4 regions of the Rahnella aceris genome follow, and region 4 is predicted to be linked to each of the others. Evidence: predicted binding sites of a transcription regulator. Region 4 holds the regulator's gene; each other region holds the start of a gene.
The links. Region 4 encodes CRP, which controls carbon source genes, mostly activating them, when cyclic AMP is high. Its sites were predicted from a motif close to ATGTGANNNNNNTCACAT; they were not measured.

Region 1 (3,149 bases), on a different contig from region 4:
GGCGGAGTTTGTCGGCATTGAGCAATAACGGCCCGCAAAGTTGTCCCAGGCTACGGGAGAACAACAAAGGGAGCGCCAGACCTGTGGCTTCTTCAGGGCGGATTTGTTGCGCCAGTGCGGGCAATAATGCCATCGCGGGTGAACCGACGGCGGCGAGCGCCGGTAGCAGCAAGACGCTTCGTTTCTGTAGCGGTGAGTAATTTTTCCAGCGCAGTGACGCGGGTACGGCGGAATCAGCGGGCGTTGTGTCGGCGCATCTGGCCTGAAATATTTTCCGGGTGATCAGAAGCAAAATGGCAGATGCGGCAAAACTCAGGGCATCAAGCAGCAGAATGCTGAGTGGCGAAACAACATTGAACAACAAAACCCCTGCGCCGGTGCCGAGCATGACCTGCGCCGCGAAGATCAGCGTTTCCATTGCCGTCGCTGCCGGTAACTCATCAACACTCAGCCCGCGTTTGAATAACAACGTGAGCGCCGGATAACTCATCCCGCTGAGCAACGCCTCGGCAGACTGAACAGCCAGCAACGCGGAAATATTGTGTGACAGCAAGCCGTACAGCGGAAATATCAATGCCACCATGCCGAGAATTTCGGTCAGGATCAAAATCTGCAGCGGCGACATTTTTCTGCACAAGCGTTCGCCCCACAGACTTCCGATAAAGCCGGGCAATGTTGCCAGCATATAAGCGAAAGTCAGCGTAGCAGGGGAGGCGTTCCAGCGCAGCAGTTGACCAAAAACCACCACCTGTGTCAGGCCATTACCCAGAGATGATAAAATAAAGGCAAAGCCCAGCAGCCGCAGCCAGCGATGGCTGCGCAGTGCGCGTATGAGCGCAATTAATAACGAATTCATGAAAGAGATTCTCATCAGAAATAACAGAAACCCCGAATTGCCCGCAGGCAACAGGGAGAAGAAAAACTGTCAGTGATGAGAGTTCGTTACATTGGGAAAGAGGGCCTTAAGGAAATAGAAGAGAAAAATGTAGCACAAGGTCAGGCGGGCAGGGAGCATTCAGAGAAATTTTTCATAAAACACAGACACGAAAAAGGCGGCAAATGCCGCCTCTTCTGCTTACTGCTTTTTTACTGCTTACTTCAGCTTATTTATACAGTTCAGCTGTGCCATACAGATGGTTATCACCTGAAGCACCGATGATACGGTAAGAGCTTGCACCGGCTTCGCTGGCTTTAGCATTCAGTTTGTCCTGCAGGCTGCTCAGGCTGTTACCTGATGTTGCGCTGACCACACCAATTGCCTGCTGACCTGCCGGTGCGGACTGAACTTCAGTCGCTGCCAGAGTCGAGAATGAAGCGGTAGCCAGTGCGATTGCAGCAAGAGTCATTGTTACGTTTTTCATGTTATTTTCCTCATTTCGTATTTTTGAGCTTTGCCAGGCGTTGTCATCAACGTTCATTTAATGTGCAAAGCTGTCTTCTGTCCGATACAACATCTAGCTTATTAATCGTTAACTAAATGCTGTTGTACCCTTAAATTGCTTATTCTTGTGCTTATTTATACAGCTCAGCAGTACCGTACAGATGGTTTTCACCTGAAGCGCCGATGATACGGTATGAGCTTGCACCCGCTTCGTTGGCTTTTGCATTCAGTTTGTTCTGCAGGCTTGATAAATCATTGCTTGAAGAAGCACTTACCACACCAATTGCTTGTTGACCTTCTGGTGCAGACTGAACTTCAGTCGCTGCCAGGGTAGAGAATGAGGCGGTAGCAAGCGCAATTGCAGCTAAAGTCATAGTGATATTTTTCATGATGGTCTTCCTTTTTATCTGTTTATCAGCAGGTGATTATTAGGTCCGACTGTTATTTCTTAACAGTTGATAAGTAAATGTTAGACCTGGATCACATTCTGTGCAACTCATTTATTTATTAATCGTTAACTTATTGTGCGGAACAATCTGCTAACGAAATCTTCAGGCCTTATTTATACAGCTCAGCAGTACCGTACAGATGGTTTTCACCAGAAGCACCGATGATGCGGTATGAGCTTGCACCGGCTTCAGTGGCTTTCGCGTTCAGTTTTGACTGCAGTGTGCTCAGGTCACCGTTTGAAGAGGCGCTGACAGTACCGATAGTTTGTTCACCCGCAGGTACAGACTGAACCTCAGTCGCCGCCAGGGTAGAGAAAGAAGCGGTAGCAAGTGTGAGTGCTGCGATTGTCATTGCGATAGTTTTCATGATGTTAATTCCTGTTCGTCAATTTTTTATTCGGGGTGCCTTATTCAGGAACCTCAGTTTCGGGTCAACGTTAGTTATTAGTTAACGTTCGATAAGTAAATGATAGGGAGTGTTGAGAGTTTGTGCAAGATGTTTTTTTAATGAACGTTAACTAATCGTGCTGTGATGAATGTCACGCTAAACGCGGTTTTTGTTTTCATTTTGTTAAATGAATGTTTTTAAAATGATTCGCGATAAGAATTGAAAATCCTTTATGCATAATTTTGCTGAATGAATCTTTAATGATCGCTAAGTTAATGGTTGGTTCTGGCCAGCGAGGGTGATAAAACATGGGGCGGCCAGGAAAAAGATAAGGCGACATAAGCCGCCTTATCGTGATTCCTGCCCTGACGGTCTGTCATCAGGCTCCGTGGTCATTAGTAATAAACAGAAGCGGGCTGATGACCAGAGGTTGAAGGCGCAGGTGGTTGAGTGGGAGAAGTAGGAATACGGCCCTGTTCGATTTTTTTGTTCGTACAGGTGGCCGGGTTACAGAAGTTACTGTCACCGGTCACATTGACCATCCGCACTTCCTGACTCTGCAAAGGCATCATGATAACCTGCTGTGCGGCAACATTGGCAACCGGTACAGCGGTTAATGCCAGAACTGCAAGAAGGATTTTAAAGTTACTCATGATGTTACGTCCTGAATGTGTTGTCTGCAAAAGGCTTATAAAAGCGTTTTAGTTGTGCAGCTTTGCGGGTTTGAGTGATTTTCTTATCGCTCGATAATTAAATGATAAACTCCGCTGGACTTGTGCGCAACTATTTTTAATAATGATCGTTAAGTTATTTCTATAACTATTTTAATAACCATAATCACAATGGTGATGGAAGGAGGGTGTATGAGCACTGAACAGACGGCTTTGGTCCGGAAAAGTCGCGGTCGCCCAAAACAGTTCGATCGTGGAAC
Region 2 (3,149 bases), on a different contig from region 4:
ATGGCCACATCAATCGGGTGCATGCCAATTTTCTTGCCGACGAAGAAGCCGGTGGCGACCAGCGCCGCAACGGTGCTGACAATGACCAGGAGATTAGAAATGGTGAATGCGGCGACCAGTTCATTCCACGGTGTGATGGCCACGCCGACGGCGAACAAAATCGGGTAGGTGACGGAAGTCTGGAAGAATTTGTACACCACCTGAGAGCCTTCCAGCAGGCGGGGTGAAACGCCGTGCGCCAGTTTCAGGCCAACGGCCGCAAACAGCATGCCGACCGGTGCAGGAAGACCAATCAGTTTGTGTAACAGCATGCCCACCATATACAGCAGAACGGCCAGCAGGGCGCCTGCCGCGATGGTGGTGACATCCGTTTTACCACCGGTGCCGCTCAGCTTGCTGCTGTCAGCGGTGGCATTTTTGGAGGACGGCATCAGCTGGCCTTCGCCGGTCAGATGCGGATAGCGTTTACCCAACTGGTTGAGCGAGCCGGAAATGACGATAGCGGTCAGACCCCCCAGCATCACGATAGGCAGAATGCGACCCAGCGCTACGCCCTGATCCATATGCAGGATGGCTGCATAACCGATGGAAAGTGGAATCGCTCCTTCACCGACGCCACCGGCCATAATCGGCAGGATCAGGAAGAAGAAAATCTGGAAAGGTTCCATGCCCAGCGACAGACCCACGCCCATCCCGACCAGCATGCCGACCACTTCGCCACACAGCATCGGGAAGAAAATACGCATGAAACCCTGGATCAGCACTTTGCGATCCATGCTCATGATGCTGCCCACGATGATGCAACAAATGTAGAGATACAGAATGTTGGTGCTTTTATAGAACTTGGTGGTGGATTCCACCACGACATCCGGCAGCAGGCCGTAATAGACCAGCGCGGAAGGAATGAACGTGGCGCAAATCGCTGCCGCGCCCATCTTGCCGATGAAAGGAAGACGTTTGCCGAATTCGCCGCAGGCGAATCCAAAGAACGCCAGCGTGGCGACCATGACCACGATGTCGCTCGGCAGTTTGCCGTCGAGACAATCTATTGCGATAAGCAACCCCGCCATGGCAAACAGCGGCAACGGAATAATGCCGATTTTCCAGGTGTCGAGAATGTGCCACCATTTTTCTTTTAATGAGAGCTGTTTTGCGGAAGAAACTCCCGCGGGAACAGAATAAGTGTCGTCGGTTGTACTCATGATGAATCCCCTGTGTCAATTTGTGCAGGGAGTGTAAGAGAAATAATAACCGGTAATATGTGAAGTGCCGCAAATTAGACAGGGTGTTTTAAAGGAGCGAAAGGTTTTTATGGTTTTAATTAATTTAAAAACGCGTGATGCGTTTATTTTCTCGTGGTTTTTATGGTGTTATTTGTAATTATAATATTACTGTTAATTTATCGTGAAATAGCTGTTGTGAATTATGTGTTGTGCCGTCAGAGGCTTGCAGTGCCTGAAGGTGTTCTGCGGCATGCCTCGCAACTTTGATCCTTCATTCTGACGGAAATACCGGAGAATGATAATCTTCACGTACTGTTTGTTAATATCACGGTCTGGCGATAGGTTCTCCGATGCGGTTCCGTCCTTCTTTTCAGATAAAGCTTTTTGTTTATCTTGTTCTGTTATTTATGGCGCTTTTTTCGCTGACAGGTGTTTATTACTATCACGATATAGAACGTCAGTTATATGAAGATATGGGTATTCGTGCAAAAGTTCAGGCAGAGGAAATTGCACTTATTCCCTCATTAATTACCGCAGTTGAAAATAAGGACATTTCAGCAATTAACAGTTTAATGAGGAATATTTCTGCTCACAGCGATGCCAGTTATATGGTGATCGGCGATGGTAAAGCGATACATCTGTTTCATTCGATTTATGCTGACCGCGTCGGAAAAACGCTGGTCGGAGGGGACAACGAAGAAGTGCTGGCGGGTAAAAGCACCACCACCATCCGGCTGGGCGGGATCGGGCTGTCGCTGCGCAGTAAAGCACCGATCGTGAACGCGCAAGGCAAGGTGATGGGTATCGTTTCTGTCGGCTATCTCACCAGCCACATCAACAGTCTGACCGTTGAAAAAGCCATCCGCATTTTACTGGCGGCCGCCACCTTGCTGCTGGCGTTGTTTACCTTTTCATGGTTTTTTTCACGTTCGATTAAACGACAGATGTTTGCGCTGGAGCCCCGGGAAATCGGCCTGCTGGTGCGTCAGCAAAAGGCGCTGATGGAGTCGATTTACGAAGGGGTGATCGCCATTGATGCGCACTCCCGCGTGGCGGTCATCAACCAGGCGGCCAAAAAGCTGCTCAACCTTGACGTGCCGTCCCGTGAACTGCGTGGTCAGCCGCTCAGGCAGGTGATTGCGCCGGTCAGTTTCTTTGACCCGCAGGTCATGCTGGAAAAAGACATTCACGACGAAATCTGCCTGTTCAATAACCTGACCGTGATTGCCAGTCGGGTGCGGATCATGCTGGAAGACCAGCTTCAGGGCTGGGTGATCACTTTTCGGGATTGCAGCGATATCGACCGGCTCAGCATCCAGCTAAGTCAGGTGCAGCGCTATGCCGATAACCTGCGGGTGATGCGGCATGAACAGCTCAACTGGACGGCAACGCTCGCTGGCCTGCTGCATATGGGACGCTACGACGAGGCGATTCGTTATATCGAGGCCCAGTCTGAAAGTGCGCAGGAATTGCTGGATTTCGTTTCAGAGCGGTTCTGCTCGCCAAGGTTGTGCGGTTTATTACTCGGAAAATATGCCCGTGCCCGGGAAAAAGGTGTTGAGCTCACATTCGATCCTGCCTGTGAATTAACGTATCTGCCTGCTGCGCTCAGTGAAACTGAACTGATGTCGATCATCGGCAACCTGCTGGATAACGCCATCGAAGCCACGTTACTGCGCGGCAGTGATGCCGGGCCGGTTGAAGTGTATGTCGTTTCCGGCACGGATGAGCTGGTGATTGAAGTCGCTGACCACGGCATCGGGATTGCGCAGGAGCGGCGCGAACAGATTTTTGCGCTGGGGGTGACATCCAAAACGCAAGGCGATCACGGGCTGGGACTGCATCTGGTTGCCAGCTATGTCAGCCATGCGGGCGGAACCATTGAAGTGTCCGATAATCCGCCGAGCGGCGCTGTTTTCTCGGTCT
Region 3 (3,149 bases), on a different contig from region 4:
CGCCTTGATACAATCCGAACCCGTTAGAGGAATCTGTGCCCGTTATGGGTTAATGACCGAAGAGGGCGAGAAGGACGGGGAACAGGAACGGGGCGAGCAGGGAGGTGATGATGCCGCAAATCACAAGCGCCAGTGAACTGAATGCGCCTTCCTGATAATCCATTTCTGCACAGCGGGCGGTACCCAGTGCGTGTGATGCGGTACCCATCGCCAGCCCGCGTGAGGCTTTGGTGGTGATCTTCAGAACATTCAAAATCGTATGACCAAAGACCGCGCCGAGGATGCCGACGAAAATCACGCACACGGCGCTGATGGCCGGAATACCATTGATCGACTGCGCGGTGGCCATGGCAATCGGCGTGGTGACGGATTTCGGTAATACCGATGCGGCAATTTGCGGCGTTGCTCCCATCCATAATGCAATCGCGGTGCCGCTCACCATCGCCACCACGCTGCCGATAAAACAGATACTGATGATGGATTTCCAGCGGGCGCGGATCTGATGCAGTTGCTCGTACAAGGGAAACGCCAGCGCCACGACGGCGGGTTGCAGCAGATCATTGAGGATCTTGCTGCCCGCGAAATAGCGCGCGTAAGGGATATGGGTGACCAGCAACAGCGGAATGATCACCACCATCGACATCAGCAGCGGGTTGAGCAGCGGCATTTTGAGTTTAATAGCGAGCTTACGGGTGGCGAAAAACACCACCAGCGTCAGCGGCAGCGACCACAATATATCAATCATTTTTATCCTCCGCTTTATCCGTCACCGCACCGCGTTCGCCATGGATATAGTGGGAACAGTAGGCGACAACCAGCAATACAATCAGGGTACTGACCAGACACGACACCACCAGCGGCCCGAACTGCGTGCGCAGTTGCTCGTAATAATTCATGACCCCGACGCCGATAGGGACGAACAGTAACGCCATATAGCGAATCAGAACATTACAGCCCGGTTTGACCCATTTGAACGGCAGAATTTGGGTTGAAAGCAAACCAAACAGGATCAGCATGCCGATGATGCTGCCGGGAATGGTGAGCGGTAAAAGAGATGAAATCGCATTCCCGGCGAATAAACAGAGATAAATCAGAATAAACGCCCGAACATATTGGAATACCAGAGAGATTGCGGTGCTCATGGTGTATCACCCAGTTGAATAATGTATTCATCATACAATTAAGATGTGATCTGCGCCACAAAACGGAGTATGAAATTTAGGAATGAAGTGTATTCCAAAATGGCGTTTGGTAAACGGGGAAAATACGGATTGTGGGTTGCGGGCGATTCAGAAAGCTTGCTGAATGAGAGGTTCCAGTCTGTCGCGGTGATACCTGAAACATAGCCAGCGAGCGGAGCGCTGGTTGAAAAAGCGAAGGGAGATCCGGGAGGGAGAAAGCACTTCTCCCTCCCGGGCGGTTTCGGCGCAGCGCGTCAAATGAGCACTGCGGGTAAGAAACCGAAATATTCCCGGTCTTAAGAAATACTAAATTTGCCAGTCTTAAAGCACCTTCTCCAGGAAAGCCTGGGTTCTGGCATGAACCGGCCGTTCCAGCACCTGTGCGGCAGCGCCGCTTTCAACCACGCGACCATCCACCATAAACACCACCTGATCCGCTACCTGGCGCGCGAAGCCGATTTCATGGGTGACGACCACCAGCGTGACGCCCGACTGCGCCAGCTTTTTAATCACATCCAGCACTTCGCCAACCAGTTCGGGATCGAGGGCTGACGTCGGTTCATCAAACAGCATGACTTTAGGATTCAGCGCCAGCGCACGGGCGATGGCGATGCGCTGCTGCTGTCCGCCGGACAAATGACGTGGCCATGCGTGCGCTTTTTCGCGCAGACCGACCGTGTCGAGCAGTTCACAGGCACGGGCGATGGCGTTTTTGCGGCTCAGCAGACCGTGAACCACCGGCGCTTCGATGATGTTATCCAGCACCGTCATGTGCGGGAATAAATTGAAATTCTGAAAAACGTAACCGACATGTGTGCGTTGTTTGAGGATGGCGCGCTCTTTCAGTTCATACAGCGTATCGCCTTTGCGGCGGTAGCCGATGTAATCGCCGTCAATCTGAATAAAACCTTCGTCGACGCGCTCAAGATGGTTAATCGTGCGCAGCAGGGTCGATTTCCCCGAGCCGGACGGGCCGAGGATCACGGTCACGGTGCCCGGTTCGATGCGCAGACTCACGTTATCCAGCGCTTTGTGCGCGCCGTAGTATTTGCTCAAATTATTGATTTCGATGCGCCCGACGGTAGCAGCCTGAGGTTTGCGTGGAAACAGCTGCTCAACAGGCGCTTCCTGCGGGCGGTTAACGAATAAATCAAAGGCTTCTGACATAGTGCTTTCCCTTTATTAAGAACGGGCGACGCGCCACTGACGCAGGCGCTGCAAGGGTGTCGGCGCGACCTGACGCACGGTGCCGCGGGAGAAATAGCGTTCGACGTAATACTGCAAAACCGACAGCACGGTGGTGATCAGCAGATACCAGATGGTGGCGACCATCAGCAGCGGGATCACCTGCTGTGTGCGGTTGTAAATCACCTGCACGGTGTAAAACAGTTCCGGCATCGACAGGACGTAAACAATCGATGTGCCTTTCGCCAGGCTGATCACTTCGTTAAAACCGGTCGGCAGAATTGAACGTAACGCCTGCGGCAAAATGATGCGGAAGGTCCGGCGGTAGGCCGGTAATCCCAGCGCGGCCGCAGCTTCATGCTGGCCGTGTTCTACCCCTAAAATCCCGCCGCGAATGATCTCGGCGGTATAGGCCGACTGCACCAGCGACAGACCGAGCACGGCAACGGAAAACTGATCCAGCAAATCCACCGTCGGGGTACTGAAAAAGGAAATCGTGGTGAACGGAATGCCGAGCGAAAGGTTGTCGTAGAGATAGGAAAAGTTGTAGAGAATGATCAGCACCAGCAACAACGGCAGGGAACGGAACAGCCAGATATACCCCCAGGCCAGTGCGTTCAGTAGATAGGATTTCGACAGGCGGGCGAGGGCCAGTGCCGTGCCGAAAATCACCCCAAAAAGGGTGCCCAGCAGCGTGAGCAACAGGGTTTTGCCAAGCCCGGACAGGATCACCGGATCAAAAAACCACTGACGAAATACGCCCCATTCCCAGCGGGAATTCGT
Region 4 (3,149 bases):
GGGTTTGGGCAAATTGAAGAACAGACCCAGACTGCTGCCAATCGCCAGAATAATGCCCAAACGTGCGGCATTACGCAGTGCCACGGATTTGAAGGAAAGATAGCTTTTCAGCGCGGGCCAGAAGGGCAAACGCGGCTGGGTGTTCATCAGGTCACGTTTGTACAACGGCCGCTGTGTGCGTAACAGACGGGCAATGCGGCTGAAATGGTAATAACAAAACTGACCTACCGGATTGTCCGGGTTGCGCGCGGCGATTTTCTCCAGCGCGGTCAGCTCATTGGCCATCGTAAAGCGCCCGGATAAACGATGATAAAGAATATCGTCGGCAATCACCCGAAGACGGGTGGAAATCACCTGCGCATTTCGGCGGATAACCGCTTCGGCATGGCTTTCCTCCACCAGTTTCTGCACTTCTTCCGGCTGATGCAGGCTCACTGTAATGTGCTCCTGCAAATCGAGCGCCACCTGAAAACGCTGAAATAGCCGCTTATGGTGATGATGATGTCCGTGCTGGGGCAACATGTGTAATTGCTGATAAAGCAGGGCAATCAGGTCGATAACCTGCTGCTGGCGGGTTAGCAGTGGGGGTAACGCAGTTTCGGGATCGGTATGTTGCGTCAGCAGGCTGTACTTGGCTTCGAAATAATCCGCGAGTTGCAGATAGAGCTGGCTGAGCGTTTCGCGCATCGGCTGTTCTTCCGAAATACGAAACCACGCCCAGTTAAACAATCCGTACCAGGCTGTGCCAGCGGCGAACAACACCGGGGCCTGCCACATCGGGCGCACGCCCACCATACTCAGCGTGAAGATAGTCGCCACCAGCGCACCGGGCAGCAGGCGCGCATGCAGCGGGCTGATTTCACCGGTGACGCCCAGCAGTAACGCCAGCGACAGCATGATCAGCGGCAGCGGTATATGCCAGCTTTCGAGCATCAGTTGCAGCAGAAGGCTGCTCACGGCAAAGAGTGAACCGCCGACGAGCAGGCGTTTGAAAAAGCGTTTATGCGGGGTATCCAGACCGGCGATGTTACAACAGGCCGGGCAGAGGGAAAACAGCAGGCCCATTTGCAAATTGCCAAACAGCCAGCAAATGCCAACAGGCAAGCACAACACCAGCGTCTGGCGCAGCGCGTAGTTCACTTCAGGATGGTAAAACAGTCTTCGCCATAGCGTCATGGGTAAAGCTTAGCCCATAAAAAAGGCGCGACAGTGTTTTGCCGCGCCAATTTTTGAGGGATTAACGTGTGCCGTAAACGACAATCGTTTTACCGTGTGCGGAGATCAGGCTTTGATCTTCCAGCATTTTGAGAATGCGTCCGACTGTTTCACGTGAACAACCGACGATTTGGCCAATTTCCTGGCGGGTAATCTTGATTTGCATCCCGTCCGGATGGGTCATTGCATCAGGCTGTTTAGCCAGATTGAGCAAGGTTTGAGCGATACGACCGGTAACGTCAAGGAAGGCAAGGTTGCCGACTTTCTCTGACGTCACTTGCAGACGGTTGGCCATCTGCGCGGAGAGACGCATCAGAATATCCGGGTTAACCTGAATCAGCTGGCGGAATTTTTTATATGAAATTTCAGCCACTTCACAGGCAGTTTTAGCACGTACCCAGGCACTGCGTTCCTGACCTTCTTCGAAGAGTCCCAGCTCACCGATGAAGTCACCTTGGTTAAGGTAGGACAGTATCATTTCCTTGCCTTCTTCATCTTTAATCAGGACAGCAACTGACCCTTTCACGATGTAGTAAAGCGTTTCGGCTTTTTCACCCTGGTGAATCAGCGTACTTTTAGAAGGATACTTATGTATATGACAGTGAGACAGGAACCATTCAAGAGTCGGGTCTGTTTGTGGCTTGCCGAGAACCATTTGCTATTATCCTCTGTTGTTATCGCTGCCCAAAATCACAGGGCTCAGAGTTCCCTGTACGGCACTTCAAATCCAAAGCGCCCTTTCAGCATATAACTCTCCAGAAATGCTGCAAGCGGATGTCGGAGTGCAACAGCCTGTTTATTGCTGTCATCACCGTGGGTTCTGTACTTAAACCGCAAAAACCGTCACCGCAATTTACTGGAAAGTATGTTTCGGCTTTGTTTGTAGCACAGGTTTGAGATGCTGTCTTCTGTTGTCTCGCTTCAGCATGATGGCGATCGGGTTACGTTGCCAGATTTTAGGTGAAAGGGTACTCTGAGAGCAGATTTCGACAAGTTTATTCACCGGGAGAATAGTTCATGCATGCACGTGTCAAATGGGTTGAAGGACTGACATTTTTAGGTGAGTCTGCATCGGGTCATCAGATTTCAATGGATGGAAACGCGGGTGATAAAGCCCCAAGCCCGATGGAAATGTTACTGATGTCCGCAGGGGGGTGTAGTGCAATCGACGTGGTGTCAATTTTGCAAAAAGGTCGTAATGACGTGCGTGATTGTGAAGTGAAGCTGACCTCACAACGCCGCGAAGAAGCGCCGCGTCTGTTCACTCACATCAATCTGCATTTTATCGTCACCGGTAAGGATCTGACCGATAAGATTGTTGAACGCGCAGTCAGCCTGTCTGCCGAAAAATACTGTTCTGTGTCTCTGATGCTGGGGAAAGCGGCCACAATCACCCACAGCTTTGAAGTGATTGCAGCCGAATAAAGTTTACTCGATCTTCTTGCCTTCCATCAGGCGCTGCACCAGCGGCGCCATGATCAGCTCCATCGCCAGCCCCATTTTGCCGCCCGGCACCACCAGTGTTTTGATGTGCGAGATAAACGACCCTTGCAGCATGGCCAGCAGATACGGGAAATCGATGTCATCCAGTCCCTGAAAATGAATCACCACAAAGCTTTCATCCAGTGACGGAATGGCTTTGGCGGCAAACGGGTTCGAGGTGTCGATGGTGGGTACCCGCTGGAAATTGATGTGTGTGCGGGAAAACTGCGGCGTAATGTAATTGATATAGTCATCCATCGAACGCACGACGGAATCCATCACCGCTTCACGGGAATGCCCGCGCTCGCCGGTATCGCGCACCAGTTTCTGGATCCATTCGAGGTTGACGATAGGCACTACGCCGACCAGCAGGTCGACCTGCGCGGCAACGTCAATTTTGTCCGCCACCACACCACCGTGTAACCCTTCGTAAAACAAAATATCCGTCGGTT

Region 1: a site for CRP is predicted at 1,850-1,867, ahead of bhsA (multiple stress resistance protein BhsA). Genes of this name have one in related genera too.
Region 2: a site for CRP is predicted at 1,260-1,277, ahead of GW591_RS03395 (2-hydroxycarboxylate transporter family protein). Genes of this name have one in related genera too.
Region 3: a site for CRP is predicted at 1,186-1,203, ahead of GW591_RS04405 (CidA/LrgA family protein). Genes of this name have one in related genera too.

The regions. Positions count from the first base shown of each region.
Region 1 covers NZ_JAADJV010000001.1:2,217,911-2,221,059, reverse strand. Annotated here, with positions in the region: gene GW591_RS10110 (MFS transporter) at 1-856, opposite strand, end outside; gene bhsA (multiple stress resistance protein BhsA) at 1,104-1,361, opposite strand; gene bhsA (multiple stress resistance protein BhsA) at 1,513-1,770, opposite strand; gene bhsA (multiple stress resistance protein BhsA) at 1,940-2,197, opposite strand; gene GW591_RS10090 (hypothetical protein) at 2,614-2,871, opposite strand; gene GW591_RS10085 (TetR/AcrR family transcriptional regulator) at 3,082-3,149, shown strand, end outside.
Region 2 covers NZ_JAADJV010000001.1:758,427-761,575, forward strand. Annotated here, with positions in the region: gene GW591_RS03395 (2-hydroxycarboxylate transporter family protein) at 1-1,202, opposite strand, end outside; gene GW591_RS03400 (ATP-binding protein) at 1,574-3,149, shown strand, end outside.
Region 3 covers NZ_JAADJV010000001.1:972,252-975,400, forward strand. Annotated here, with positions in the region: gene GW591_RS04400 (CidB/LrgB family autolysis modulator) at 50-745, opposite strand; gene GW591_RS04405 (CidA/LrgA family protein) at 738-1,142, opposite strand; gene GW591_RS24000 (amino acid ABC transporter ATP-binding protein) at 1,503-2,348, opposite strand; gene GW591_RS24005 (amino acid ABC transporter permease) at 2,364-3,149, opposite strand, start outside.
Region 4 covers NZ_JAADJV010000004.1:74,929-78,077, reverse strand. Annotated here, with positions in the region: gene GW591_RS18625 (YccS/YhfK family putative transporter) at 1-1,176, opposite strand, end outside; gene crp (cAMP-activated global transcriptional regulator CRP) at 1,238-1,870, opposite strand; gene GW591_RS18615 (OsmC family protein) at 2,233-2,640, shown strand; gene GW591_RS18610 (phosphoribulokinase) at 2,644-3,149, opposite strand, start outside.